One region of the Tumebacillus lipolyticus genome, then DNA from elsewhere that is predicted to be linked to it. Evidence: riboswitches for the same ligand, from Rfam matches in the RefSeq annotation. Region 1 holds a riboswitch; each other region holds the start of a gene.

Region 1 (7,215 bases):
CGCCCTTTTGGAACACGAGCATGGTCGGGATGGACATCACGCCGAACTTCTGCGTGGTCACTTGGTTTTCGTCGATGTTCAGCTTGCCGATCGCCAGCTTGCCAGCCGTCTCGGAAGCAACATCTTCGAGAACGGGAGCGAGCATGCGGCACGGGCCACACCAAGTTGCCCAGAAATCGACGAGGATCGGAGTTTCCGAATCCTTGATCGACTGTTCAAAGTTTGCATCGGTGATCGTCAAGATTGCTTCAGATGCCATGGGTTCATACCTCCGTACAAAAAGGAAATTATACTGCGACTACTTCTCTGATCTCAGGAACAGATGCGCGGATCGTGCGCTCGATGCCCATCTTCAGGGTCATCGTGCTCATCGGGCAACCGCCGCAAGCGCCAGTCATGCGGATTTGCGCGATGCCAGTCTCACCGTCTACTTCAACCAGTTCAGCATCGCCGCCGTCCGCTTGCAGACCTGGGCGAATCTTGTCGAGTGCTTCTTGAACGCGTGTGCGAAGATCTTCCATCGTGAATGCCTCCATTTCGTTCTTCCAATTGTCATTCTGTGCATACGCAACTAGTATAGGCGGAAGAAATACCGCTCATTCGATGCGCCGCACCTTGTTTTTATTTTACCCTAGTATAGAAAACGTGGGAAGGATTGTATGTGACCTGTGTTACATCTCTTTTTCTATTCTATTCGCACCGAACGCGATTGTTCACCGTTTTCCTTCCCATTCCTCATAAAATTGTTCCAAGAAAGCTTCCATCACCTGATGTCGCCCCTCCGCCATCCGCTTGGCATACGGCGTGTTCATCAGCTCTTTGAGCTTGAGCAGCTTTTCATAAAAATGGTTGATCGCGGTCGACTTGCCCTTGCGGTACTCCTCGCGGGTCATGGCGGTGCGCGGCTTCAGATGCGGATCGTGCGCCAGCTGTCCCTTTGCCCCCGAATAGGCGAACGTGCGGGCGATTCCGACCGCCCCGAGCGCATCGAGACGATCCGCATCCTGCACGACCGCACCTTCCAGCGTGCGCATGCCTGAACGGTCGCCCCCTTTGAACGACATCGTCGAGATGATCTCCATCACGTGCTCGATCACCGCTTCGTCTGCGCCCTGTCGCGCCAGCCATCCCCGCACCTTGGCCAATCCGACCGCTTCGCTCTCGTTCAGCTTCTCATCGGCGATGTCGTGCAGGAGCGCCGCCAACTCGACGACCAAAAGGTCGGCACCCTCCGCTTCGCCAATTTTTTTGGCCGTCTGCCACACTCGATAGATATGCCAGTAATCATGACCTGAGCTATCCTGCCCCAATTCTTCCTGCACATACCGCTCGGCTGCTAAGATGATCTCTCTTTGCTTCATCGCTCTTCCTCCTGCGTGCGTCTGCTGTGATTTCGTCTCCGATCGCGAGCGCTCTCCGCTACCAGTTTACCAGTTTTTGTGCAGGGTGCAACATTCACTGCCGCCGAAGAACGACAGCGGTCATTCCCCCTCCCCGCTCGCCTCCGCGTCCTTGTCTCCTTCCCCCTCCTCATCTTTCAGCTTGGGCAGGGTGATCGACGGCAGCGGCATCTGCTGGCTCGACGTGGTGGAACCGACCGTCTCCCCTTTGGCGTTAAACACCATCTGCGGCACATCGCCGACCAAAAAGAGATAGGCGATCGGCACTTTCGTCCGCACTTCTGACGGGGTGGTCGCAAACGGGACGATCACCGACGTATGGACATCGATATCAAGATAGAGGATGTGCACCGTCTGGTTGATCCCCTCCTCCTTCGTCTCCCATCCGATCTCCGACTTGACGTTGCCGACCGGCTCGATCGTCACCGGGATGTCTGGGCCAAACTGGGACAGAAAGGGCGAGCCGACCGCCTGCCCGACCGGGATGTACATCTTTTTCTCCTGCAGGTTCTGCAAGACGCCCTGAATGCTTTTCGTCACTTCGTTTTGAATGCGCGACGCTTCGACCATATTAAAGTATCCGGCCGTCACCTTGCCGCCGCTATTCGTCTTCAAATCGATCAGCTTGCTGTAGTTCGTCTCCTCGGAGATCCGCTCGACGATCGAGTTGTTGATCGCCTCTGTCGCGATGTGCCGCGAGTTCTCCTCCGCCACTTTGATAAAGGTGGGACGCAGGTTGTGCTCCACAAAATAGATGCTCTGCAAGATGAAGAACACGAACAGGACGAGCAGGGAGAACAGGATCAAGCGCCAGTTGAGTCGCTTCTTCGCACCTCTGATCTTCATCGCCATCCCGCTTCCTCCTCTCCTCGTACTCATCTCTATGCGGACGATCATCAAACAATCCATTGACACATCCCTTTCAAAGGTGATAGTATCAGTCCAACAACATAAGGAACTCTTATCCAGAGAGGCGGAGGGAACTGGCCCTGTGAAGCCTCGGCAACCTTTTTGATCAGGTGCTAATTCCAGCAAAGCAATTCGCTTTGGCAGATAAGAGAGGACTCGTAGGAAAACGTACACTACCCTCTTCTTGGCAGCCGAGAAGAGGTTTTTTTATGCCCGAATCAGAGGAGGAACCACCAGTATGAGCTCAGTGCCGATACAGACCCAACTCACCCGCAAGATCCTCATCCTCGATGGAGCGATGGGAACGATGCTACAGCAGGAAAACTTGACCCCCGACGACTTTGGCGGCGACGAATTAGACGGGTGCAACGAGAATCTCGTCCTGACGCGTCCCGATGTGATTCAGAAAATTCATGAAGCATACTTAGAAGCGGGCGCCGACATCATCGAGACCAACACGTTCGGCGCTACCTCGCTCGTGCTGGCCGAATACGATCTCGCCGCCAAGACGGACGAGATCAACCGCGAGGCTGTTCGACTCGCCAGAGCGGCGGTCGCCAACTACTCGACACCAGAATGGCCGCGCTATGTGGCCGGCGCGATCGGTCCGACGACCAAGTCGCTGTCGGTGACCGGAGGGGTCACGTTCGACGAGTTGGTCGCGACCTATTATCAACAGGCGCGAGCGCTGGTGGAGGCGGGCGCAGACGTGCTGCTCTTGGAGACGATCCAGGACACGCTGAACGTCAAGGCGGCCAGCATCGGCGTGCGCCGCGCCTTCGAGGAGCTCGGGCAGGAACTTCCGGTGATGATCTCCGGCACGATCGAGCCGATGGGCACGACGCTCGCCGGGCAGAACATCGAATCGTTCTACATCTCCTTGGAGCACCTGCGCCCGATCTCGATCGGCCTGAACTGCGCGACCGGACCGGAGTTTATGCGCGATCATCTGCGCTCCCTGTCGGAGCTCGCCCAGTGTGCCGTCTCCTGCTATCCGAACGCCGGGCTGCCCGACGAGGACGGTCACTACCATGAGACGCCGCAAGGGTTGGCCAAAAAGCTGCGCGGCTTTGCGGAAAAGGGCTGGCTGAACATCGCCGGGGGCTGTTGTGGCACCACGCCCGCCCACATCCGCGCGCTTCACGAAGAGTTGAGCACCGTGACCCCGCGCACCGCGCAACAGTCGCACGCGCCTGCCGTCTCCGGCATCGAGACGGTGTTTGTCGAGCCGGACAACCGTCCGCTGATCGTCGGCGAGCGAACCAACGTGCTCGGCTCGCGCAAGTTTCGCAACCTGATCGTCGAAGGCAAATATGAGGAAGCGTCCGAGGTTGCCCGCGCCCAGGTGAAGAAAGGTGCTCACGTGATCGACGTCTGTCTGCAGGACCCGGACAGAGACGAGCATCAGGACATGGAGTCGTTCCTCAACTTCGTAACCAAAAAGATCAAGACGCCGCTGATGATCGACTCGACCGATCCGACCGTCTTCGATCTGGCGCTCAAACATGTGCAAGGCAAAGCGATCCTCAACTCGATCAACCTAGAGGATGGCGAAGAGAAGTTTGCCGAGGTCGTTCCGTTGATCAAGCGCTATGGCGCCGCTGTGGTCGTCGGCACGATCGACGAGCAGGGCATGGCGGTCACTCGCGAACGCAAGCTGGAAGTGGCCAAGCGCTCCTACGATCTGCTGGTCGGCAAATACGGAATGAATCCTCAAGATCTGATCTTCGACCCGCTGGTCTTCCCCTGCGGCACTGGCGATGAGCAGTACATCGGGTCCGCCCCCGAGACGATCGAGGGCATTCGCCTGATCAAAGAAGCGCTGCCCGAATGTCAGACGATCCTCGGGGTCTCCAACGTTTCTTTCGGCTTGCCGGGCGCCGGCCGCGAAGTGCTGAACGCGGTGTTCCTCTATCACTGCACCAAGGCGGGGCTCGACTATGCGATCGTCAACTCCGAGAAGCTGGAGCGCTACGCCTCGATCCCGGAAGAAGAGCGCAAGATGTCTGAGGAGTTGCTCTTCCAGATCGACGATGAGAAATTGGCCCGCTTCACCGCGTTCTACCGCGAGAAAAAGGTGACGACGACCGTCGCCGTCTCCACGATGACGCTTGAAGAGCGGCTGGCCAACTACGTGGTGGAGGGGAGCAAAGAGGGGCTGATCCCAGACCTCGAAGCGGCGCTCGCCACCTATGCGCCGCTCGACATCATCAACGGGCCGCTGATGACGGGGATGGAAGAGGTAGGTCGGCTGTTCAACCTGAACGAGCTGATCGTCGCCGAAGTCCTGCAGAGCGCCGAGGTGATGAAAGCGGCCGTCGCGTTCCTCGAACCGTTTATGGAGAAGCAAGACGGTTCGCGAAAAGGAAAGATTCTGCTCGCCACCGTCAAAGGCGATGTGCACGACATCGGGAAAAACCTGGTCGAGATCATCCTGTCCAACAACGGATTTGAAGTGGTCAACCTCGGCATCAAAGTTCCGCCCGATCAGCTGATCAAAGCTTGTCGCGAAGAGCGTCCCGATGCGATCGGCCTCTCCGGTCTGCTCGTCAAGTCGGCCCAACAGATGGTGATCACCGCCCAGGACCTGCGAGCAGCAGGCATCGACGTCCCCCTGCTCGTCGGGGGCGCTGCGCTGACCCGGAAGTTTACGTCCAACCGCATCATGCCGGAGTACCGCGGGCTTGTGCTCTATGCGAAAGACGCGATGGACGGGCTCGACCTGGCCAACCGCCTGACCAAGCCGGAAGAGCGCGAACTGTTGGCCCAGAAGCAATTGGAAGCGCAGGATGCGCAGAGCTTGACGACGGCCGAACCGGAAGTGTCGAGCGAGCCGCTCACGAAGGAGGTGCGCTCCTCGATCCAGCATGTAGGACCGGTGCTTCCCGCACCAGACTTTGAGCGCCACGTGTTGCGCGACTATCCGATCTCCCACCTGCACCCCTACCTGAACATGAGGATGCTGCTCGGCAAGCATCTCGGGCTGAAGGGCAATGTGGAGCAGCTGCTCGCAAGCGGTGATCCGAAAGCGACAGAGCTGCAGGCGGTGGTCGAGGAGCTGTTGGCGCTGGCCAAGTCGGAGGGCATCATCCGTCCTCAGGGCATGTACCGCTTCTTCCCTGCCCAATCGGCAGGCGACGAGATTCGCATCTATGACCCAGCAGACACTTCAAAAGTGTTGGAGACGTTCCGCTTTCCGCGTCAGCAACAGGAGCCTCATCTGTGCCTGAGCGATTTTCTCCGCCCGGTGGAGAGCGGTGAGATGGATGCGGTCGGCTTCCTCGTCGTCACCGCTGGGGAAGGCATTCATCGCCTGGCGAACGAGTGGAAAGAAGCGGGCAACTATCTCCGCTCACACTGCCTGCAAGCGCTCGCCCTCGAACTGGCAGAAGCGTTTGCGGAGCGCGTGCATCATATGATGCGCGACGCTTGGGGCATTTCAGATGCGCCCGACATGACGATGCAGGAGCGGTTTGGCGCTCGCTACCAAGGCATCCGAGTATCGTTCGGCTATCCAGCCTGTCCCAACTTGGAAGATCAAGCGCCGCTCTTCCGCCTGCTTCGCCCGCAGGACATCGGCGTTGAGCTGACAGAGGGATGCATGATGGACCCGGAAGCGAGCGTTTCGGCGATGGTCTTCTCCCACCCGCAAGCGCGGTATTTTAACGCGTAATGATCGACTCAAAACAACACAAGGCACTCCCTCGTTATTGCGAAGGAGTGCCTTGTTTCATTCTCGCGCCTGCCTCTCCTTTATCCCGAACGCTTCACATACAGAGCGACAAAAGAGTGACCGCTTCACTGATCGACTTGTATGATGCGAACAACGATGGGATGGATACACGAAGTTATGCTTTCTCTGATCTTTACAAGGCGATGTATGCGAATTATAATAGCAACTTCAGTGAATATTGGACAAAGTGGAAATTCTTGGGTTCCGACTATAATGCGAGATATTCGCTAAGTCAAAATTCGGTCAACTATTACTAGTCAATCGTTCGGAGGTGCGGTATGAAAAGTCGAAATCGTATGATTTTATGGGGAGTAGGCGTTCTATTCATCGGAGTTCTGTTGATCGTCTTTACGACCTATAACCAAAAATCTAGACCCGTTGTACCGCCAACACCTCCTGAGTTCTTCAAGCTGCAAGCGGCGATGCAGAATTCGGTAGTAACAGAAGGAAAAGCTGATGGAACGATTCAAGTTATTTTGCAGTTGCTCCAACCGACTGAAAAAGAGATTGTACTGAACGCGAGCCTATCAAGTGATCAGATTGATCCCATCGAGGAGAAACGTTTATATCAGGGGATGATGGACCCGATGCAAAGTTTGCAGTTCAGTTTCCCATTTGAGGATCTCCCCATCGGCAAATACAAACTGTATGTGCAAGCTCTCTCTAATTTCTCAGACGTGCAAAGATGGGGTGGAGATCATACCTATTACTTCCAAGTTACTGACAATAATGTCGTAACGGGATGGTGACCGTTTCTTCCAGTAGGCGCAAGAACAAAACAAGGCACTCCCTCGATCTAGCGAAGGAGTGCCTTGTTTTGTTCTACCCCCTGCCTCTCCCCCATCCCGAACGAGCGGAAGGCAGTAGCAGGTGCAGGTGAGGAGTATCCGTTCCCGCTCAGTAGTTCTGACTTGCGAACATCTGTTGCTGGAAGGCCGGCTGCTGCGCACTCGGCTGGCCATACGCTTGGAGCATCGAGTTCATCGTGTGGTTCGCCAATTGCGGCACCTGATAGTAGCCTTTGTAATTGGCGAACTGGAACAGTTCGTACGCCATCTCCTGACAGGTGTTCGCAGATGTTGCATGGAACTGGCGAAGGGCTGGATTGGCACTTTCCAGCGCGGCGTTCATGCAGGTGAGCGCCCCCAGCTTGTGCACGTTGAGCGCGACAGA
Region 2 (7,215 bases), 250 kb from region 1:
TCTTTCCTACAGAATTACGTTGCACGATCCGACCGGCTTTTACGCATAGCGGGCGCTTTTTTCGTAACCCGAAGCTTCTGACTCCCATTCTACACCCGGTTCAATTTCACCATCAACGTGCAAAACCAGCGCCGACAGATGCTCAGCGGCGATCTGCGATACATTTTCCACCAATCTGTTCACCTGCGCTTCTGTAACGCCCCCGATAAGCCAAGCTTGATGCAATCGCTCCGCATCTGCCAGCGATTCGTAGCGCGCGACATGCCCGCCCGCTCGCTTCACCTCTCCGACCAGCGCTTCGCAGAGCGGCCGTTCCTGCTCCTGGGAGGCAGACCAGGCGAGATAGAACGCGCCCGCATCCTGCTCGGTACATCGGTGATTCATCGCGCGCTCCCAGTTCGGGCGACGGATGTTTTCACGCTGCGTAAGCAGCGCAGTCAGATCCTCGATCACCGCGCTCGCGGTCGGAAATTCGCCAGCGCCGCGACCGATCAGCGTCAGGTCGCCCACAACGTCTGCTCGCAGCGTGACCGCGTTGAACACATCGTTTACGCGAGCCAGCGGATGCGCGTCGGGCAACAGGTGCGGACGAACGGAGAGCTGAAGCGCTCCTGCCTGCTCCTTGGCGTTGCCGATCAGCTTGATCGCATATCCCATGCGCTCGGCGAGCGCCAGATCGGCACCTGTCAGCTGGGAGATGCCCTGGCGATCGATCGTCGCGATGTCCACGCACGCGTCATAGGCGAGGTTGGTCAGGATCGCCAGCTTGTAGGCTGCGTCAAACCCTTCCACATCGGAGGTGGGGTCCGCTTCCGCATATCCGAGCGCCTGCGCTTCGGCGAGCACCTCGGAGAAGCTTTTGCCCGTCTTGCTCATCTCCGACAAGATGTAGTTGCTCGTGCCGTTCAAGATGCCGCAGATCTCGTGCACGCGGTTGGCTGTCAGATATCCCTGCAGCATATGTATCACCGGAATGCCGCCCGCGACGCTCGCTTCGAACAGCAGATGGACTTCATTTTCTTGAGCCAATCGGAGCAGATCAGCACCGTGTTTGGCCATCAGCTCTTTGTTGGCTGTGATGACATGCCGCTTGCTCCGCAGCGCCTGTTCGATGATTTCCTTGGTCGGATGAATGCCGCCGATCACTTCAATATAAATGTCTATCGTCTCATCCTTGAGCAAGTTCTCCGGCTCAAGGGTCAGCCGTTTCGCATCCACGTCAAACCCGCGCTCCTTCTCCCGATCGCGCACCAGAATGTTGACCACTTCCACTTCACAGCCGGTGCGGGTGAGGATCGTCTCTCTGTTTTTCAACAGGGTTTTGTACACGCCACCGCCGACGGTGCCCAATCCTAACAGCCCTACTCGAACTTGCTTTTTTCCCATCTTCTCCACTCCTCCATCATGATAAAAATTCTCCAACAAATCTGCTCATCTGCTCGCCTTCGATCAAAAAGGCGTCGTGGCCGAACGGTGATTCGATCTCCCGGTAGATCACTCGCTTTCCGCGCTCCGCGATGCGGTTTGCCCAGTCGCGCTGCTCCTGTGCCGGGTAGAGGTGGTCTGTGTTGATCCCAATCCATAGCACATCCGATTCGATCCGATCGAGCGCCGCTTCGATCCCCCCACGGTCGCGTCCGACATCGTGCAGATCCATCGCTTTCAGCAGGCAGAGGTAGCTGTTCGCATCAAAGCGTCCGATCAGCTTCTGACCCATGTGCTCAAGATAGCTTTCGATCTGAAAGACCCGCTCCGCAAGCGGCGCTTCTGGCCGTTTTGACGCTCTGCCAAAACGCTCTTGAAAGAGGTCAAAAGAACGGTAGGTGATCATGCCAATCTTCCGCGCGAGCGCAAGCCCGCTCACCCCATCGCTCTTGATCGCCGTTCGCATCACATGGTTGTAAGCGATGGCGAGCGCAGAGAGCTGACAGGAGGTTGCGATCGGGATGCAGCGCTTGACGAACGAGGGAAAGGTCACCGCCCACTCGATCGCCTGCAAACCTCCCATCGAGCCGCCGATCACCGCATGCAAGCTCGTGACGCCGATGCTTTCCACCAGCCGCCTCTGCGCATGCACCATGTCTCGGATCGTGATCAGCGGAAACGGGTCGCACGACCTCGGTCCTGTCGAGCCGGCGCACCCGCCGAGCACGTTGGAGCAGATCACATAATATCGATCTGTGTCCAGCGTTTTGCCTGGCCCGATCAACGATCCCCACCAAACGCCAGCCTGCGCGTCGCCGGTCAGCGCATGGCAGACGAGAATCGCGTTGTCCCCTCGCGCATTTAACTCCCCATACGTCTCAAAGGCGATCTTCACATCGCGCAGCTGTTCACCGCCCTCAAGGGCGAATCGGTCAAGTCGAAACGTCTGACAGCCCCCCATGACCTTCACACTCCTTCAGACACGCTTTGCAGCCGCTTTGGCTCCATGCCGATCTGCGTGCCATGCCCATCATGAAAGGAGGAGCGAACGATCACCGGAACGCGATGAAGCTTTGCTGTTTCCACTGCCCGAGGATGAAGGACGACTGCGCCGAGCACCGCCATCTCCATCATCTCGTCATAGGTGAGAAATTCGATCTTCTGCGCGCTCGGCACCTCTCGCGGGTCGGCGGTGTACACGCCGTCCACATCTGTACAGATCTCACAGAGCTCTGCTCCGAGCGCGGCTGCCAGCGCCACCGCCGAAGTGTCGGAGCCGCCCCGACCTAGCGTCGTCGGATCGCCTTGCTCGGTCACCCCTTGAAAACCGGTGACGATCGCTACCTTGCCCTGTTGCAATTCGGCATGGATTCGGGCCGGATCGATCTTGCAGATCTGCGCATTGCCATGATCCGCCTCTGTGCGAATGCCTGCGAGCGCGCCTGTCAGCGAGACGCTCGGCACGTCGTGCGCTTGCAGCGCGATGGCAAACAGCGAGGCTGCCACCTGTTCTCCTGTGACCAACAACATGTCGAGTTCGCGTGCAGACGGTCGCTCGCATAGCTCTTCCGCCTGTGCGAGCAACCGATCGGTGGTATGCCCCATCGCCGAGACGACGACCACCACCTGATTGCCCTGTTGCACCGCCTTTTGTACGCGCGATGCTGCACGTCTGATGCGCTCAGGGTCTGCGAGCGAGGTGCCTCCAAATTTCTGTACGATCAATGCCACCCTGTGTTCACTCCGTTTCGTCTGTCAGGGGCATCGATTTGAAGAGACAAATCAAAAACCCCCGCTTCATGTAGAAGAGGGGGTCCCATAAATGGTTCCACACCTCTTATCTTCCAGACCTGTGATGGTCTGCTGGATTTAGCACCTCTTCGCCTGCTCAGTAAATGCAGGCGAGGTTGCCGGGCTTCATAGGGCCAGTCCCTCCGCCGCTCTCGATAAGAGATTCGTAAGTTGCAATCAATATGAAGTTGTTTCTATCTTACTATGCATCGAAAAGGCTGTCAATTCCAGTTATTCGAGCTCGTTTACGCCGGAGACGACCGCTTCCACCGCCCCATCGAGGCCGAAAGAGGTGTGCAAAACCCGCACCGCTTCCAGCGCGCTGCTCTTTTCGACGACACAGGAAACTTTGATCTCCGAAGTGGAAACCATCTTGATCTCGATCTCCGCCTCTGCCAACGCGCCAAACATCTGGGCGGCCACCCCTGGATTGGAGATCATCCCCGCACCGACGATCGAAACTTTTGCCAGCTCTTCTTCTCGTTCGATGAGCGGATCGCCAAACTCGGGCAACAGCGACTCCAACACGGGAAGCGCCACCGACAGATCGCCATGCTCGATCGTAAACGAGATGTCAGACACTCCGTCCTGCACGACCGAGGTGACGATGATGTCGACGTTGACAGACGCTTCTGCCAGCGCTTGGAAGATTCTGTACAGGTTGCCCTTGCGACTTTTCACACCGATCAGCGAGACTTTTACCACATTGAGATCGTGGGCGATCCCACGGACGATCCTTCCTTGTTCCATCTGTGCTTCCTCCTCCACAAGCGTGCCTGTCTTTTCATGGAAACTGGAGCGCACCATCAGCGGCACTCCATGCTGTTTTGCAAACTCCACCGCCCGGGGATGCAACACGCCCGCTCCCAGGTTGGCCAGTTCGAGCATTTCGTCGTAGGAGATGCGGTCCAGCTTCTGCGCCGCTTTCACCACGCGCGGATCGGTGGTGTAGACGCCCTCGACATCCGTATAGATCTCACAGAGGTCCGCCTTTAAGGAAGCTGCCAGCGCCACCGCCGTCGTATCAGAACCACCCCGTCCGAGCGTCGTGATGTCACCGATCTCGCTGATCCCTTGAAAGCCTGCGACGATCACCACCCGATCTACGGCCAACTCGCTCAGGATGCGCCTCGGCACGATGTCGGTGATCCGCGCCTTCCCCGCGATCGGCTCGGTGAGGATCCCCGCCATGCCTCCCGTCAGCGAGATGCTGTCCACACCGAGCGCCTGAACGGCCAGCGCCAGCAGCGCGATCGAAATCTGCTCGCCTGTGCTGAGCAGCATGTCCATCTCCCGAGCGGACGGACGTTCGGTCAGTTGCTCCGCAAGCTCGATCAGATCATCTGTCGTGTCACCCATCGCGGAGACGACGACCACCACCTGATGACCCGCTGCCACAGTCTTCGCGACACGGTTGGCGACACGCTTGATCCGCTCCGGGTTGGCAACGGAGGAGCCACCAAATTTTTGTACGATCAATGCCACAGTTTCTCCACTCCCATCTGCATATCTGTCACCATCGGGACGGAGGGTCACGAAATCAAAAAACAGCCATAGAAGGGTCAGCTTCTATGGCTGTGCATAGTCGTGGTAATCCCTCTCTCCCCAAATGTGAGATAGTTCTCCACACCGAGACGGGGGTCGTCTCGGTGTGACAGTCCTGCACCTGTTCGATGCAGACCCAGCCGTGGACGCTCCGGAAGCTGCCCAGACTTCGGCGATGATCCCTTTCCCCAACGGTTCTAAGAGCTGCTCGGACTCTCCCCGCCGTACTGATGATTCATCGCGCCTCTACTCACCTCGCAAGAGATGAGGTCGTACTATTTAACTGCCGTTGATTTTATCATACCGCTTACACTTGTGCAAGATAGGCGAGGATGTCCTTGGCCAGTTTGTCGCCGATGCCGATTTTGCGAAACTCTTCGACGCTCGCCGCTTTGATCGCCGGCAGCGAGCCAAAGTGCTTCAGCAGCTGCTTGCGACGCTTTTCACCGACGCCCGGAATGTCGTCGAGCAAAGAGCGGATCGCATTCTTCCCATGCTGCTGCCGATGGAAGGTGATCGCAAACCGATGCACCTCTTCCTGCACCCTCGTCAGCAGGTAGAACGCCTGCGACGTGCGGTCGATCTGCACCGGAGTCGGATCGTCGCCTAAGAACAGCTGCGACGTGCGGTGCTTCTCATCCTTGGCCAGCCCACAGACCGGGATGTTGAGACCGAGCTCATCTTCCAGCACTTCAAGCGCCGCGTTGATGTGACCTTTCCCACCGTCGATGACGACCAGATCGGGCAGGCGAGCGTTCTCTTTGAGCAGGCGGGTATAGCGGCGGCGCACCACCTCTTGCATCGAAGCGTAATCATCCGGCCCGACGACCGTCTTGATCTTGTATTTGCGGTATTCTTTCTTGTTCGGGCGGCCGTCATCAAACACGATCATCGCCGCCACCGCATCTGCCCCTTGAATGTTCGAGTTGTCAAACGCCTCGATTCGTCGCGGCGGCTTGATCAGCAGCAGGTCGCCCAGCTCTTCGATCGCTTTGACGGTGCGGCTCTGATCGCGATCCATCAGCTTGAAGCGCTCTTCCAGCGCGATCCTCGCGTTTTCGTTCGCCAGATCGACCAGCTGCTTTTTCGGTCCGCGCTGCGGATAGCGCACTTTGACCGAGGTCAGCCACTGTCCGATCAGCTCAGTGCCTTCCCCTTCGCGCGGCAGCAAGATCTCATCTGGAAGGTCGTGGTTGTCGATGTAAAACTGCGCGACATAGGAGAGAAAGTCTTCCATCTCCTCGCCGTGAAAGTGGAAGATCTCGCTGTCCCGCTCGATCAGCTTGCCCTGGCGCATGTAGAACACTTGCACACACATGTATTCTTTATCCGAATGATAGCTGAAGATGTCGCGATCCACGTTGTCGTGCAGATCCATCTTTTGCTTTTGCATCACCCGATCGATCTGACCGATCTGGTCGCGCAGCTCTTTGGCGCGCTCAAAGTTCAGCGCTTCTGCTTCCTGCATCATCTTCTCCTGCAGGCTCTTCTTGATCTCTTCGTGTCCGCCGTTCAGGAACTTGCTGATCTCTTTGATCATGCTCGCATACGTTTCCTGTTCGACCGGAAATTCACAAGGAGCGACGCACTGGTTGATATGATAGTACAGACAGACCTTGTCTTTTATCGTCTTGCATTTGCGCAGCGGGTACAGGCGGTCGAGCAACTTTTTCGTCTCGGTGGCTGCGCTCGCATTCGGGTAGGGGCCAAAATATTTGCCCTTGTCCTTCAAGACGCGGCGCGTGATCTCCAGTCGCGGATGCTCATCGCCCGTGATCTTGATGTAGGGATATGTCTTGTCATCTTTCCAGTTGATGTTGTAGAGAGGACGATGCTTTTTGATCAAAGTCCCTTCGAGCACCAAAGCTTCCACTTCGGTGTTGGTGACGATATATTCAAAATCGGCGATGTTGGAGACGAGAAGCTGTGTTTTGCCGGAGTGCGCACCGTTGAAGTAGGAACGCACTCTGTTTTTCAACACTTTCGCCTTTCCGACATAGATGATCTCGCCGCTCGTATCTTTCATCAAATAGACGCCCGGATGGTCGGGCAGCAGCTTCAATTTTTCACGAATCTGTTCGCGTTCTGTCATCGCTCTCCCCCCTCCTCCCATTCGATCATACCACAAAAAAAGCACCGCCTGCGCGCGATGCTCAGAGATGCGGTCTGATCAGGTCAAGCAGTGCCTCTTTCGACTGAAAGCCGTGAATTCTCTCGATCGGTCGACCGCCCTGATAGAGCACCAGCAGCGGGATGCTCATCACCTCAAAGCGAACGACGAGCGGACCTGCGACATCCACATCGACTTTGAAGATCTCAAGCCGCCCTGACAGCTCTCGATCCAGCTGTTCGAGAATCGGGGTCAGCATCCTGCAGGGCCCACACCAAGACGCCCCGAACTCGACCAACACCGTTCCTTTGGCGATCAGCTCATCAAAGTTCGAATCGGTGGCG
Region 3 (7,215 bases), 230 kb from region 1:
CAGGTTGCCCGTCACATTTTCCACCCGCAAGGAGCCGTTGCGGGAGAGCAGGTGCAACCGCCCATCCACATGTCTAGCATCCACGCTTCCATGGCGAGTGTCCAATTCTACATGTGCGACCACCGTCTCCAGCTCAATGCTTCCGTTTGCCGTCTCCGCCGTCAAACGATCCGCTTTGATCCCCTTCAGCTGCAAGGAACCATGATGCGAGCGCACTTTGACCGACCCGTTCTCGCTTTTCACATGCGAGATATCGACCGACCCGTTATGCGTATGGGCATCGAGCGCACCGACAATATCCTGCGCCTCGATCGAACCGTTATGGCTGATCAGCTCAACCTTGCAGACGCTTCTCGGCAAGATCAGATCAACGCTCACGCTGATCGACGATCCGGAAAACAGCTGTGTGCATTCAAGCTGTTCAAAGAGTATCGTATCGCCTCGCTGCTCCAATGTCCAGAAGCGTTCCACATCTGACATGTCGCGAATATCCTCTGCCAGTTCTCCTTTGACGACCACGCGGACGAGAGCTCGTACCGTCTCCTGTTCCGCTTGCTTGATCCGAATGCGCCCGTTGTGGACTTTTACGCGCGCCTTGTGCGCATCCCCTTCGAGTGAACGGGTGACCTCTTGCGAACCTTCAAATTTTGCTCTGGAGCCGAGCAGGAAACTAAACATTGGTAAAATCCCCCTCATCTGTGGCTTGTTGACTAGATCGTACCATAATCTCGTAACAAAAAGACTCGGTCTATAGACCGAGTCTTCATCCACCTGCAGAAGTTTTCTGTCCGCTTAGAATGCGGGAACGATAGCGCCTTTATAGTTTTGCTCGATAAACTTTTTCAGATCGTCAGAGTTGAGCGCCTTGACCAATTTTTGCAGCGCCTCTTTGTCCTTATCTGCGGTGCGAACGGCGAGTACGTTCGCATACGGAGAGTCTTTGTCTTCGAGGAACAGCGCGTCTTTCGTCGGTACCAGCTTCGCCTCCAGCGCATAGTTGGTGTTGATCACCGCAAGGTCAACCTCTGGCAGCACGCGCGGCAGCATCGCAGCTTCCAACTCTTTAAATTGGTACTCTTGCTTGTTTTCCACGATATCTTTGATCGTGCCAGCGATGCCGACGCCCTCTTTCAGCTTGATCAAACCGTTTTTCTCAAGCAATGCCAAGACGCGGCCAACTTGCGTCACATCGTTCGGGATGGCGATCTGTGCGCCTTTCGGAAGCTCTTCCACTTTTTTATATTTCTGCGAGTAGGCGCCCATCGGCTCGATGTGCACGCTGGCAATATGAGTCAGATCCAGATTGTGCTTTTTCGCGAAATCCTCTAGGTAGGGGATGTGCTGGAAAAAGTTCGCATCCAGCTGGCCTTCGCCAAGCTGCAGGTTGGGCTGCACATAGTCGGTGAACGGAACGATCTCCAGCTTGACGCCTTCCTGTTCCAGCTTCGGTGCAACTTGCTTGAGAATTTCTTCGTGCGGCACAGGTGACGCGCCCACTTTTAAGGTGACCACTTTCGAACCATCTTTCGCACCAGATGTGCCATCTTCTTTCGCGTTGTCTGTGCCGCATCCGATCAGAGAGGCGGTGAGCAGGAGGGTCATCGCGCCGAGCAACAATTTTTTCATGATTGAATCATCCTTTCTGGATTGGGTTTTATTTTCGTCTGAAGTAGGCGACAAGCTTGTCACCGAACAGCTGAAACACTTGAACTAACAGGATCATGATGATCGTGGCGACGATCGTCACATCGTTTTGGAAGCGCTGATAGCCGTAGCGAAGCGCGAGGTCGCCGAGACCTCCACCGCCGATCGCGCCTGACATCGCCGAGTAGCCGACCAGCGTGACCAAGGTGATCGTCAGGCCTGCGAGAATGCCCGGTCGAGCTTCCGGGATCAACACCCGGGTGATGATCTGCAAGGTCGAAGCGCCCATCGACTGGGCCATCTCGATCACACCCCGATCCACTTCACGCAGAGAAGTTTCGACAAGCCGCGCGAAAAAGGGGGCGGTGCCGATCACCAGCGGCGGAATCGCAGCTGACACGCCGATCGATGTGCCGACCAGCAGTTTGGTAAACGGAATGATCAAGATCAGCAAGATGATAAAGGGTATCGAACGAAAAACGTTGATCACCGTAGACAGCACTTGATAGGCAAATCGATTGTGCAGGAGCTGGCCTGGGGCGGTCAGGTAGACCAAGACTCCGAGCGGGAGACCGATCAGCGCGGTAAACAGCGTGGCGATCCCGACCATGTACAGCGTTTCGAGCAGCGTTTTCCAGATCTCCGGCCATACCACATTGGGGAACAGCTCGATCAATAGCGCCTCCATCACCCGATCACCTCCACGTCGAGCCCTCGCGCCTGCATCGTCGCTACAGCTCGGTCAACATCCGCCCTGATGCCGCTCAGCTCCAGCTCCAGCTGTCCGTACGGGGTATCTTTCATTCGCGAGATCGTGCCATGCAGGATGTTAAATGCGACCGACTCTCGCTGTAACACCTCAAACATGATCGGCTGGAAGGTCACTTCGCCCAGAAACGTCACCCGCACGATACATCGCGTCTCCTTTCCGGTCGCTTGCGAAGAGAAATTTTGGCGGAGCAGCCCATCCGACCATTCAAAGCGGCTGACCTGCGCGACAAACTCTTGGGTAATTTCCTGTTGCGGCCGCAGAAACACTTCTGCCACCTTGCCCGCTTCGACGATCTCCCCATTGTCGATGACAGCCACCCGATCACAGATCTCCTGGATGACCTGCATTTCGTGTGTGATCAAGATGATGGTGATGCCCGTCTTCCGGTTGATGTCTGCCAGCAGGCGCAAGATCGACTGCGTCGTCATCGGATCGAGCGCTGATGTCGCTTCATCGCAGAGCAAAACTTTTGGATCGTTCGCCAGCGCTCTGGCAATCCCGACGCGCTGCTTCTGCCCGCCTGAAAGCTGGCTCGGATACTTTTTCGCATGTTCGGAAAGTCCGACCAGTTTCAGCAGTTCATTCACTCTGCTGTCCACTTCCGCTTTTGACTTTTTGGCGAGTCGAAGGGGAAACGCTACGTTTTCAAAGATCGTGCTCGAAGAGATCAGATTAAAATGTTGGAAGATCATGCCGATGTCTTGGCGCGCCTTTTGCAGCTCGCGTTTGCTCAGCGTGGTCAGATCGACTCCGTCGATGATCACAGAGCCTTGCGTGGGGCGTTCAAGCAGGTTGATACAGCGGATCAAAGTGGATTTGCCCGCACCGCTGTGGCCGATCACTCCAAATATTTCACCCTGTTCGATCGTGATATCGATTCGTTTGAGAGCGGTGACCGCTTTCTTGTTTACAACGTAGTCCTTGCGAAGATTTTGCAACTTGATCATGGTCTCGCTCTCCTCCTGTCTTCGTAGAATTCTTACCATTTTCATAAAAAACGTCATAAAAAACGTCATAAAAAAATGCCCTTCCGCAAACGAAGGACACAAGGCGATCAACTCTTGCATCTTTCATCTGCCGAAACAACGTTTCGCAGGAATTGGCACCATTTCAGCTCGTTGCCACACGAACTGACGGTTGCCGGGTTTCACAGGGCCAGACCCTCCACCTCTCTTGATGAAAGCACGAAAGTATTAAGTTATCAGATCGGGATTCTTGGTTTAGTGCTGGACTATGAATTGGAGTATAGCACGTTGTTTCTTCTGGTGTCAACAACCCTATGAGAAAAAGTATTGCACATTTGGTAGTTTCCTTTGCCTGCACCAATCTTTGCTTCGTGTAGAGCGGAGATCGATCGGTGACAATAGAATCGCGGGTTGATCACATCTCCGCCAATCTGACGTGCTGAGGAGGCTGACACATTGAAAAAGTTTACTGCCCTCGCAGGTGTACTTTTGCTCTCGTCATCCCTGCTCGCTGCTTGTACGCCAAATGCTGCTCCGAACGTGAAAGATCGAGTCGGCAGCTATAGTACGGACCGTGGTGGCCGTATTATGGACAACAACAGAATCGGCGTTCGCAACACCCCATATGACCAAGACCGCCTGGGGGTCAGAGACAACATCGGGCCGGATCGAGGCCCGAACGTGTTGACCAATGATGCTCGCACTCGACAGGATGCTGCCTTCCGCAATATGCGCACCGACCAGTCGTTGAAAGCGCGGGTGGAATCGATCCCTGGCATCCGCACTGCTCACGTGCTGGTTGCGGGCAACGTTGCCTATGTCGGTATCAACCAAGGCACCGCTTTGCGCGGTGACGGCAACCGCGCCGGCACGCTCACCCGTGACATGCCGCCGATGGCAGCTCGCGATCAAACGATGCACGACGTGAACCGCAACATCCGCGGCGGCACTGTGACACCGTACGGCGATGGGCGCAACATCGGATTGAGCGGCTTGACGCCCCAAACGCCTACCACTCCGAGCAACTATGGGACAAACATCATGGGAGCGACTGATGGGACGCGGAATCTGAATCGGGCAGGCACGTACACCGCACCGGCTCAGTCTGATGTTTCCAACGATGTGAAACAGCGTGTCGTCGCCGCTGTCAAGCAGGCGAACCCGTCGATCACGACCGTCTACGTGTCGGCAAACCCAGGGCTGTATAACCGGATGGACGCGTTTGTTCGCGATACAGTCTCAGGTCATCCGATCCGTGGACTTGGCGATCTTGGCGATATGTTGCGTCGTATGTTCCCCACCACCGGAGGAACTGGAGTCGGCACCGCTGGCACTCCGGGCACTCCTGGTCCAACGACAGGCGGCACCGCACCTGGTGTCACCAACGTGACGCGCTAGCAAGCATGATCAGAGTGATGAACCTCGTCTGCGGACGAGGTTTTTCTTTGCCTTTGCCGTTTTTCATTTCCGCTGCCTTTGCTCAGAAAAACCTCTGCTCGACGAGCAGAGGTTAAAGGGTTTGATCGATATCGGGAAAGCTACAAGGCTACATCAGATCACGGCGTTCCAGCTGAAAGTCGCCGACATGCTCATCTTGATAGTTCATCGTAAAGGAGATGCATTCCGCATCTGTCTCCGAAAACTCTCGCGCCAAGCATCGCGCAACATCTGTCGTCTCATCCTCATCCATATCGCTCCACAGGTCGACTCTCCCCGACACATTGCTGCCGATCTCGTCAACTGAGACGAGTCCATACGTGCGATGCTCTTCATCGTGCAGCTGATATTTTGTGTGCTCGCCATCTTGAAAGACGACAGACAGGTGAAAAGGCTCCTCATCAGCAAGCGCACCATCGATGATGTATCCCTGATCATCATCGTAGAGCAAGTCAGCTTCTTCGGCTGCTGTGATCTGGAAGTCTTCTTCGAAGCCTTCCGCTTCGTAAATGTCTTCCTCGTCTAACAACAGATCTGCATTTTCCTCATCTGCGATGTCGATCGGCTCCATCTCCACGATCGATGAAATATCCCCATACATCATCACGACTGAGCTATCTTGGACATTCAGTGCGGAGCCGAGATGATGGATGTAGGTGCGCACTTCGTCGGTGACGTGCTCCAGCTGCTCCTCATCCACACGGCGGGTGTCGATCTGAATCGTGCCAGTCATGCTGTCACCTTCCCTGTAGATGAGATACAGGTCTCCTGCCCACTCACCGTTGAAATAGATGCTCGTTGTCTCGCCACCGATTGTGCGCAGTTCTGGCTTCATCACAACGTCCATTTGATCTCCTCCCTTTTGACAAAGAGTCGTAACTAGTATGTGATCACGGAGATCAAACTACGTTGGTAATGATAGCAATCTCGCCTCGCTCGGTGGCGTCCTAGTGGATGAGCCGTAGAAAATAAAAAAACTCGATTCTAGGAATCGAGTTCAAAAAGACGATTGGAGCGGAAGACGGGATTCGAACCCGCGACCCTCGCCTTGGCAAGGCGATGCTCTACCCCTGAGCCACTTCCGCATACAGGATGTATGCGTCCAACGTTGCGACAGGACGTCGCGCCCTTAGTTGGACTACCTTTTTGCAATACACCGCGTCCAACGTTGCGACACATAATTAAATGGTTGCGGGGACAGGACTCGAACCTGCGACCTTCGGGTTATGAGCCCGACGAGCTGCCAACTGCTCCACCCCGCGACGACAATATGTTGGAGTTCCCGCATTGCGAAACTACTCGCTTCGCTCAATCAGGCCTCACAGATAAAACATTGAAAATGGTGGAGGTTGACGGGATCGAACCGCCGACCCTCTGCTTGTAAGGCAGATGCTCTCCCAGCTGAGCTAAACCTCCGCGTGAATGGCGTGCCCTGAGAGATTCGAACTCCCGGCCTTTTGATTCGTAGTCAAACGCTCTATCCAGCTGAGCTAAGGGCACGTATTGAATTAAAGTGGTGAGCCATGAAGGACTCGAACCTTCGACCCACTGATTAAAAGTCAGTTGCTCTACCAACTGAGCTAATGGCTCATGAAAACTGGCTGGGGAGGAAGGGATCGAACCTTCGCATGACGGAGTCAAAGTCCGTTGCCTTACCGCTTGGCGACTCCCCAATCTTGGGGCGACCGATGGGAATCGAACCCACGAGTGCCAGAGCCACAATCTGGTGCGTTAACCACTTCGCCACGGCCGCCATGATGGTGGAGAGAGAAGGATTCGAACCTTCGAAGCTTTCGCAACGGATTTACAGTCCGCCCCATTTGGCCACTTTGGTATCTCTCCACAAGTACAATTTTCGATTCACTGTTGCGCCGCTCTGCAAGCGACAGGTCTTATCTTATCATGGTCGTCCACACATCTCAACTTGGCTTCACCTACAAACTGAATCAAAACGATCCATGACGGCGTATTGGGCGGGCAAATCAACTCGATACTGCTTATCTTAGCATAATACTCACGTTTCTATACCTCTACAGATTAGATCCTGCTAAAAGAAAACATGCAACTCGATCACCAGGATCGAGTTGCATGTTTTCCACTTATCATACGACAAAAGCTGATCACTTGTGAGAATTTGACCATTGGTAGCAATTCATTCTCATCGCAGTTCACTCACTCGTAGCCATTCACTCACTCGTAGCCATTCACTCACTCATAGCCATCCACTCTCGTAGCCATTCACTCACGCAAAAAAATAAAACCCGATCTGGATGTCTCCAGATCGGGTTTTTCTTGGTGCGGTCGAGAAGACTCGAACTTCCACGGGTAACCCCACACGCCCCTCAAGCGTGCGCGTCTGCCATTCCGCCACGACCGCAATATTTAATAAAGTGTTCC
Region 4 (7,215 bases), on a different contig from region 1:
AACAGGATGTCGTGGATGGTCAGGCTCTCTTTGTCACGGCCGCTGGCGGTCACGCCAAACATCAAAGGATCTTGATTCAGCTTGACAGACAGGTTGCCGCTGGTCGCTGGGAACCAGCCTTTTTCCGCAAAGTTTCTCGACACGTTCACCAACTGTTCCGCGATGCGGAAACGATCTTCTTGAAAAAATGTTTGGCTCATGACAGAACCTCCTCCTTCAGTTTGTCGATCAAGTCTTGCAAGGCGCTGATGCAATCGTAAAAAGTTGCAAACTCCGCATGCGGCAGGTCGAGCTCCTGACATTTCTGCAAGAGCAGCGCGCGGGCCAACACGAAGTCTGCCTGCTTGGCCGCCTGCAGATCGGTGATGGAGTCGCCGATCACCACTTTGAACGTCCGCTCGTCTGGAAACTTGCGCAGCACGGACGGCTTGCACATCCCACAGCCGTTTTCGCACTGCTCATCACAGCTGTGCGGCCAGAGGATCTCGATGTTCTCGCCCGCAAAACTGCTTCCGTTGCAGTAGATCGGGTTCTCGATCTGATAGGGAGCGAGCAGGGGCAGGACGAAAAAGTCGATGCCGCCGCTCGTCACCCAAAAGTCGATGTTCCGCTCTTGGCAAAAGGTGAGGAATTCAGGAAACCCTGGGCGAATCGCCGCAACTTCTGCCGCGTAGCTTGCGATCTCCTCCCGCTTGTCGGAGGAGATGCCGGCGAACAGTTGTCCGACGCCGCTTTGGATCGTAACCTCTTGTCCAAGAATTTGATCCTTTATCGCCTCCCAACCGGGCGCGCCGAACTGCTCCATGATCGTGATGATCATGTCCCGCTCGGTGATCGTGCCGTCAAAATCACAGAAGATCGCGATCGATTTGCTCATGATAGTCTGACTCCTTCGCTTTCAATTTCGCTCTGAATCTATCGAGTGCTCGGGTTGCCCCACAGTGTAAGCGCGGTGCGCAATTCCTCCGATGTCTCTGCCGCCTCGGTCAGCGTTCGCCCGGCTACCACCGCTTCGATCGCCGCCCCAAAAGCGCGTCCACCTGCTGCCGCCCCTTGCGGATGTCCGTGAATGCCGCCGCCGGCGTTGATGATCTGGTCGTTGCCGAGGTCTTCGTACAAGAACGGCACCAACCCCGGGTGGATGCCAGCTGACGGAACGGGAAATGACCGATGCACGCCGCTCTGCTCTTCGCGCAAGGCGGAGGCGATCTTCAGCGTCTCCGCTCGTTCGAGCGCGACCGAACCGTAGGCGGAAGGGTAGAGCACAAAATCTGCTCCTGCCGCCCGCATCAGCTTGCCGAGCAACACCGGAGCTGCAATCCCGTACTGTGCGGAAGGGTACATCGCACCTGCAAGCGCCGGATGCGCCATGATCGGGACTGTGATCGCCCGATCGGCAGCCAATCGATGCAGCACGTCATACCCGTAGGTCAGCACGTTGAGCAGGAGCGCGCTGGCGCCTGCGTCCACCGCCCGCTTCGCCTTGTCAAAAATCTCGGTGACCGGCCCGGTCAGGTTGGCCGCGTAGAGCGTGTGCTTTCCGGTCTGTTCGCTCGCCCGCTCTACCGCTTTCCGACACGCTTCGATCCGCTGTTCAAACGGAGCGTACGTCTCGTCAAAAAAGATCTCATCATCCTTCACCAAGTCGACGCCGCCGAGCGCCTGTTGGTAGAACGCTTCTGCCAGCGCATCGATGTCATAGCCGATCACCGACTTGAAGATGCTCATCAACAGCGGGCGATCCTGCACGCCAAGCTGTTGGCGAATTCCGTCGATCCCATATTTCGGACCGGGAAACTGCTGGCGAAACCGTTCGGGCAGCTGCAGGTCGAGGAGCCTGATCTGACCGTCCATCGACAGCTTGCCGAACACGGAGGTGAGCAGCGCCGGGACATCTGGCGTGAAGTTGATCGTCGGATAGGCGATGGTCAGCAGCGCTGCGCTTTGACCATCCGCCCCTCCCCCGATCTCCTCTGCCGCCACGACATGGCCGAGATGCTTTTGCATCGACTCTTTGCGCGCTTCCGGAAGGTCGGTCCACGAGCCGACCGTCAGGCCGACCGCGATCCCTTGCGCTTTTTTCTGCCAATCTGTGCCTGGCTTGCCGTGAGCCAGATAGGTGACGTGGACGAACTCAGGTGCGTTCACGAGGCACATCCTCCTCTATCGGTGTTTTTCCAATATAAAAAGCCTCTTTCCATGTAAAGAAAGAGGCGCAGAAATTGATCTTCAGCCTCTTATCTTTCAGGATTCTTCCTGTAGGAATTAGCACCGTGTGATCATACGCTGATGAAAACCGGTTGCCGGGCATCGTAGGGCCAGTCCCTCCGCCTGCTCTGGATAAGAGTTGTCATATATGTGTGAAAAGTTCTGTAGACGATATTACAGCTAACGACGGGCGGTGTCAATGACTTTTGCGAAAAATTGATCAGAGGGAAATCCTGCACATCCGATCGACCGCTTCCTGCAATCGCGCCTCATCTGTCAGCAGGCCGACGCGCACATATCCTTCGCCGCTCGGGCCAAACCCGACCCCAGGTGCTACCATCACATGCGCCTGTTCGAGCAGCGTGTTGGCAAAATCGACCGATTTGAACCCTTTGGGCACGGGCACCCAAGTGAAGAAGGAGCCACGCGGGGTCAAGACGTCCCACCCCGCCTCGCGCAACCCGCCGACAAACACGTCGCGGCGGCGCTGGTACGTCGCTGCCAGCTCGCGCACGCACTCCTGCGAAGAGCTGAGCGCGGTGACCGACGCGCGTTGGATGAACGCTGGCAACGAGACGTAGTAATGATCTTGGATCAGGTTGATCAGGCGGATCACCTCTTGGTTGCCCAGCGCAAAGCCCACGCGCCAGCCCGCCATGTTGTACGTTTTGGAGAGGGTGTAAAACTCGACGCCCACCTCTTTTGCGCCTGGCGTTTGCAGGAAGGACACCGGCTTCTCTCCATCAAACCCGATAGCGCCATAGGCGAAATCGGAGGCGACCACGATGTTGTTCTGCTCAGCAAACCGCACCGTGTCCTCGTAAAAGGCGCGCGGCGCAACAGCAGAGGTCGGATTGTTCGGATAGTTGAGGAACATCAACTTCGCTTGGGCCAGCTTGTCCGCCGGAATCTGGCTGTAGTCGGGCAGAAACGAGTTGTCGCGCAGCAGCGGCATCATCACCATCTCAGCGCCGGAGAGCGCCACACCCGACCAGTAGTCTGGATAGCCCGGGTCGGGCACCAAGCAGACATCTCCTCGATTGAGCAAGCATTGGGAGATCTCGACGAGCCCTGTCTTCCCGCCGAAGAGGATCGCCACCTCGGTCGCCGGATCGAGGTCGACATCATGCTCCGCCTTGTACCAGTCGGCGATCGCCTGCTTCAGCTCAAAGAGGCCGGAGAACGGCGGATAGCGATGGGTGATCGGATCGAGCACTTCCTGTCGCAACGACTCCACGATGTGCGCAGGCGTCGGCAGATCTGGATTGCCTTGACCGAGGTTGATCACATCGTGACCTTGGGCGATGGAGGCGTTAACCTTTGCGACCATCGTCGAAAAAAATTGGGTGGGCAGTCCGCGCAGGCGGTCGGCCGATTGTATGTTCATGGGTGAATACCCCTTTCTGAAAAAATAAATCGCTCGCTACATACTATACGACGAGTTGAAATCGAAAGACAAGTCAAAAAATGAGCGAGCAACCTGACAGTTCTGTGCGCTTCGCTCAGATATGCGCGCAAAAAGAGGCTGTTGAACAGGTCAACAGCCTCTTTTCGCCATTAGGAAGGCATCGGCGTGGGGGTAGGTTTCGCATAGCCTTTTTTGTATTTTTCATCGATGTAGGTGCGAATCTCTTTGACCGTTTTGCCCTCTTCTTTCATCTCCGCCGCTTTCAGCGCGATGTTCATGCAGGTGTCGCAACGGGTGCCGTGGTCGTCCCAGACCACCACGCCATCTGGGCGCACATCGCGAACGAAGCACTCCGCGTTGCTCATATGCCCTGCGTGCTCGCCGCATCCGCAGTAGCAGGGGATGTATTGCAGGATGTCCACATTTTCGACAGCCGCTTTATACGAGTCTTTCATTTTGGCGTTTTTGTTCATCAGGAAAGCGGGGAGGCTCGTCTTGTTTGCCGTCGCCTCCTGCAGGTCGCCGATCGTCGTCAGCTTGACAGACTCGCCAACTTTCAGCGTTTTGTACGCTTCTGCTTGTGCACCGGCAGGGTGTCCGGTGCTGCCGCTTCCGCCGTTGTTCGTCGCAGGATGATCATGCCCTGCATGCTCATCGTTCTGCGCGGTCTTCTCCGTTGTACCACAGCCTGTCGCGACCGTGAGGGTCAACAGGCTGGCAACCATGATCTTGGTCAACTTTTTCATCGTCACTGCTTCCTCCTGCTTTGTGGGAATCCTTTATCGAACTCTGATCAATCTCATGCCGTTCAAGATGACGAGCAGCGCCGCTCCTGTATCTGCAAACACGGCCATCCAAAGGTTGGAAAGACCTGCGATGGTCAGCAGTAAGAAAGCGAGCTTGACAAGCAAGGAAAACCAGATGTTTTGTTTGATGATGCGCAGCGCAATGCGGCTGAGCCGAACGGTGAACGGCAATTTCCCGATGTCATCCGACATCAAGACGATGTCTGCTGTCTCCAGCGCAATATCCGTCCCTGCTCCCCCCATCGCGATTCCGATGTCTGACGCTGCTAGCGCGGGTGAGTCGTTGATGCCATCACCGACCATCGCGACAAGTCGATGACGCTGTTTCAGTTCGGAGATGCGCTCCAATTTTTGCTCGGGAAGCTGATCTCCGTGGTATTCGTTGATGCCCACTTCTTGCGCGATCGCTTTGGCGATGCGGGCATGATCCCCCGTCAGCATCACCGCATGTGCGATGCCAGCGCGGCGTAAACTTTTGATCGTCGCTTCGCTCTCCTCGCGGACCGTGTCCGCAACTGCGATCAGCCCGACGACGTTTTGCTCGTCCCCGATCAGCATCACGGTGCGCCCCTGGTCGTGCTGAACCGACAGGATCGTCTTCAGCCTGTCGATCCCCGAGTAGCCGAGCGACTCAAACCATGAGGGCTTGCCGATGCGATAGAGGATGTTGTCGATGCGAGCTTCCGCCCCTTTGCCAGCGTGCGCTTGGAAGTTTTGCACCGGCAGCGCGCGGATGCCTTTTTGTTCTCCGTAGCTTGTGATCGCACGAGCTAGCGGATGTTCGGAGCGCGCTTCGATCGAGGCGGCCACCGTCAGCAGCCGCTCGTCGCCAAAGCTGTCGAGCGGTTCGAGAAAGACGACCACCGGCTTGCCTTTGGTCAGCGTTCCGGTCTTGTCGAACGCGATCGCCCGAATCTGTCCCATCTTCTCAAGGAACGAACCGCCTTTGATCAGCACGCCTCGCTTCGCCGCATTGCCGATGGCTGCGACGATGGAGACCGGCGTGGAGATGACGAGCGCGCATGGGCAGGCGATGACGAGCAGCGCCAGCGCGCGGTAGATCCAGTCGCCATAAGGATCTCCGGTGAACATCGGCGGAAAGATCGCGATCAGCACGGCAAGCAGCACGACGATCGGCGTGTAGTAGGCGGCGAAGCGGTCGACAAACTGTTGCGAAGGCGCTTTTTGGTCTTGCGCCTCTTCCACCAAGTATATCATGCGGTTTAGTGTGGAATCTTCAACTTTTTTGGTCACAATCACTTCCAGCCCGCCCGTCTCGTTGAGCGTTCCGGCAAACACTTCATCGCCTAGCTGCTTCAATACAGGGATCGACTCGCCGGTGACCGGCGCTTGGTTGACGGTGGAAGCGCCCGCTTCCACACGCCCGTCCATCGGAATGCGCTCACCGGGGCGGACGATGATCAGATCCCCGATCTGCAGATCATCGACGGCGATCACCCGCTCCGACCCATCTCGTCTCACCAGCGCCTCTTTCGGGGCAAAGCCGATCAGCGAGCGGATCGAGCGGCGCGTGCGCTCCATCGTGTTCGCTTGCAACCAGTTGCCGACCGAGAAGAGGAAGACGACGGTCGCTCCCTCCGACCATTCGCCGATCGCAGCCGCACCGATCGCGGCGACGGTCATCAGGAAATTCATGTCGAGCGTGAAGGATTTTAACGCGTAAAATCCAGCTCGTGCCGCATAAAAGCCTCCGGAGAGGATGGCGATCAGGTAGAGGACGATCGAGGTCGTCTCATTCCAGCCGCCAAATTCGACGATCAGACCTGCTCCTAGAAACAGGCCGGAGATGGCGGTCAGCACAGTTCGCTTGTATGTTTCCCAAAAAGCGGGCTTGGCGCTCGTGCCCTCGCCCTGCACCGGAACGTCAGGCTGCTCAAGCGTAGTCTGCAGGACGGTCGCCCGATACCCCACATCTCTTACCGTCTTTTGAATCGATTCGAGCGATGCGTTGTGAACAACTACCATCTTGGTCGTGCTGAAGCTGACTTGCACTTCGCGCACCCCATCCAGCTTGCCCATCACCCGCTGTACGGTGCGCGCGCACTCGCCGCAGTCCATGCCGTCCACCTGAAAGACGGAGCGCGCTTCACCCGCTCTTAGATCTGCAGAGGACTCTCGCCGCTCTGCCCCATCGGGAAGCAAGGTGAGCTCCTCAAACGCAGATGAGTCTGAACAGCAGGTGTCGCCTGTAGAGCAGCAGCTGCTAGCTCCCGCAGTCTGGTCGCTCCCTCGCTCCGGCGCACAGCATGAACCACCATGTGCATGATCGTGCCCGTGTTCATACCCGTGTTCATACCCGTGTTCATGCCCGTGTTCATGCCCGTGATCGTGTTCATGATCGTGCTCATGATTGTGTTCATGCTTCTGTTCATGATCGTGCTCAGGGTTCCCGTTCCCATGTTTGTGATTCAAGGCGAATCTCCTCCTCTCCGAAAGGTGATCTAGCGGTGAGAAACGTGTTCGAGGCCCGTGTTGAAAAGCGTGAGGATATGGTGATCATCGATGCTGTAATAGGCGATGCGGCCCTCTTTGCGGCGCTTGATCGTCCGCAGATTGCGCAAGGTGCGCAACTGGTGCGAGACGGCAGACTGCGTCATGCCGAGGACTGCTGCCAGATCGCAGACGCACATCTCCTCCTGCATCAGCGCATGGATGATCTTCAGACGTGTCGAGTCACCCAGCGCCTGAAAGATCGAGGCCAACTCAACCACCTGCTCTACCGGCAGCTCCGCCGCTTTCACCCGCTCCACCGTGTCTTCATGAATCACATTG

What was found. A riboswitch is a leader RNA that binds a small molecule or an ion and turns the genes downstream of it on or off. The one in region 1 is predicted to bind S-adenosylmethionine.
Region 2: another riboswitch for S-adenosylmethionine. It lies ahead of ACFSOY_RS03420 (aspartate kinase); the one in region 1 lies ahead of metH (methionine synthase).
Region 3: another riboswitch for S-adenosylmethionine. It lies ahead of ACFSOY_RS05015 (methionine ABC transporter ATP-binding protein); the one in region 1 lies ahead of metH (methionine synthase).
Region 4: another riboswitch for S-adenosylmethionine. It lies ahead of ACFSOY_RS16960 (2,3-diketo-5-methylthiopentyl-1-phosphate enolase); the one in region 1 lies ahead of metH (methionine synthase).

The regions. Positions count from the first base shown of each region.
Region 1 covers NZ_JBHUIO010000002.1:1,140,012-1,147,226, forward strand. Annotated here, with positions in the region: gene trxA (thioredoxin) at 1-259, opposite strand, end outside; gene ACFSOY_RS04410 (NifU family protein) at 288-521, opposite strand; gene ACFSOY_RS04415 (HD domain-containing protein) at 714-1,361, opposite strand; gene yunB (sporulation protein YunB) at 1,482-2,252, opposite strand; SAM riboswitch class I at 2,359-2,460, shown strand; gene metH (methionine synthase) at 2,548-5,982, shown strand; gene ACFSOY_RS04430 (hypothetical protein) at 6,321-6,791, shown strand; gene ACFSOY_RS04435 (spore coat protein) at 6,940-7,215, opposite strand, start outside.
Region 2 covers NZ_JBHUIO010000002.1:891,679-898,893, forward strand. Annotated here, with positions in the region: gene ACFSOY_RS03410 (homoserine dehydrogenase) at 40-1,386, opposite strand; gene metX (homoserine O-acetyltransferase MetX) at 1,403-2,386, opposite strand; gene ACFSOY_RS03420 (aspartate kinase) at 2,392-3,156, opposite strand; SAM riboswitch class I at 3,260-3,378, opposite strand; gene ACFSOY_RS03425 (aspartate kinase) at 3,448-4,701, opposite strand; lysine riboswitch at 4,826-5,018, opposite strand; gene uvrC (excinuclease ABC subunit UvrC) at 5,069-6,853, opposite strand; gene ACFSOY_RS03435 (thioredoxin family protein) at 6,915-7,215, opposite strand, start outside.
Region 3 covers NZ_JBHUIO010000002.1:1,369,677-1,376,891, forward strand. Annotated here, with positions in the region: gene ACFSOY_RS05000 (DUF4097 family beta strand repeat-containing protein) at 1-678, opposite strand, end outside; gene ACFSOY_RS05005 (MetQ/NlpA family ABC transporter substrate-binding protein) at 793-1,626, opposite strand; gene ACFSOY_RS05010 (methionine ABC transporter permease) at 1,655-2,332, opposite strand; gene ACFSOY_RS05015 (methionine ABC transporter ATP-binding protein) at 2,332-3,363, opposite strand; SAM riboswitch class I at 3,484-3,599, opposite strand; gene ACFSOY_RS05020 (YhcN/YlaJ family sporulation lipoprotein) at 3,838-4,779, shown strand; gene ACFSOY_RS05025 (hypothetical protein) at 4,928-5,665, opposite strand; tRNA gene ACFSOY_RS05030 (tRNA-Gly) at 5,829-5,903, opposite strand; tRNA gene ACFSOY_RS05035 (tRNA-Met) at 6,005-6,080, opposite strand; tRNA gene ACFSOY_RS05040 (tRNA-Val) at 6,159-6,234, opposite strand; tRNA gene ACFSOY_RS05045 (tRNA-Arg) at 6,242-6,318, opposite strand; tRNA gene ACFSOY_RS05050 (tRNA-Lys) at 6,333-6,408, opposite strand; tRNA gene ACFSOY_RS05055 (tRNA-Gln) at 6,417-6,491, opposite strand; tRNA gene ACFSOY_RS05060 (tRNA-His) at 6,496-6,571, opposite strand; tRNA gene ACFSOY_RS05065 (tRNA-Tyr) at 6,577-6,660, opposite strand; tRNA gene ACFSOY_RS05070 (tRNA-Leu) at 7,112-7,195, opposite strand.
Region 4 covers NZ_JBHUIO010000011.1:142,515-149,729, forward strand. Annotated here, with positions in the region: gene mtnB (methylthioribulose 1-phosphate dehydratase) at 1-200, opposite strand, end outside; gene ACFSOY_RS16955 (2-hydroxy-3-keto-5-methylthiopentenyl-1-phosphate phosphatase) at 197-877, opposite strand; gene ACFSOY_RS16960 (2,3-diketo-5-methylthiopentyl-1-phosphate enolase) at 916-2,148, opposite strand; SAM riboswitch class I at 2,235-2,347, opposite strand; gene ACFSOY_RS16965 (pyridoxal phosphate-dependent aminotransferase) at 2,429-3,595, opposite strand; gene ACFSOY_RS16970 (PCYCGC motif-containing (lipo)protein) at 3,766-4,362, opposite strand; gene ACFSOY_RS16975 (heavy metal translocating P-type ATPase) at 4,396-6,585, opposite strand; gene ACFSOY_RS16980 (hypothetical protein) at 6,540-6,791, opposite strand; gene ACFSOY_RS16985 (ArsR/SmtB family transcription factor) at 6,885-7,215, opposite strand, start outside.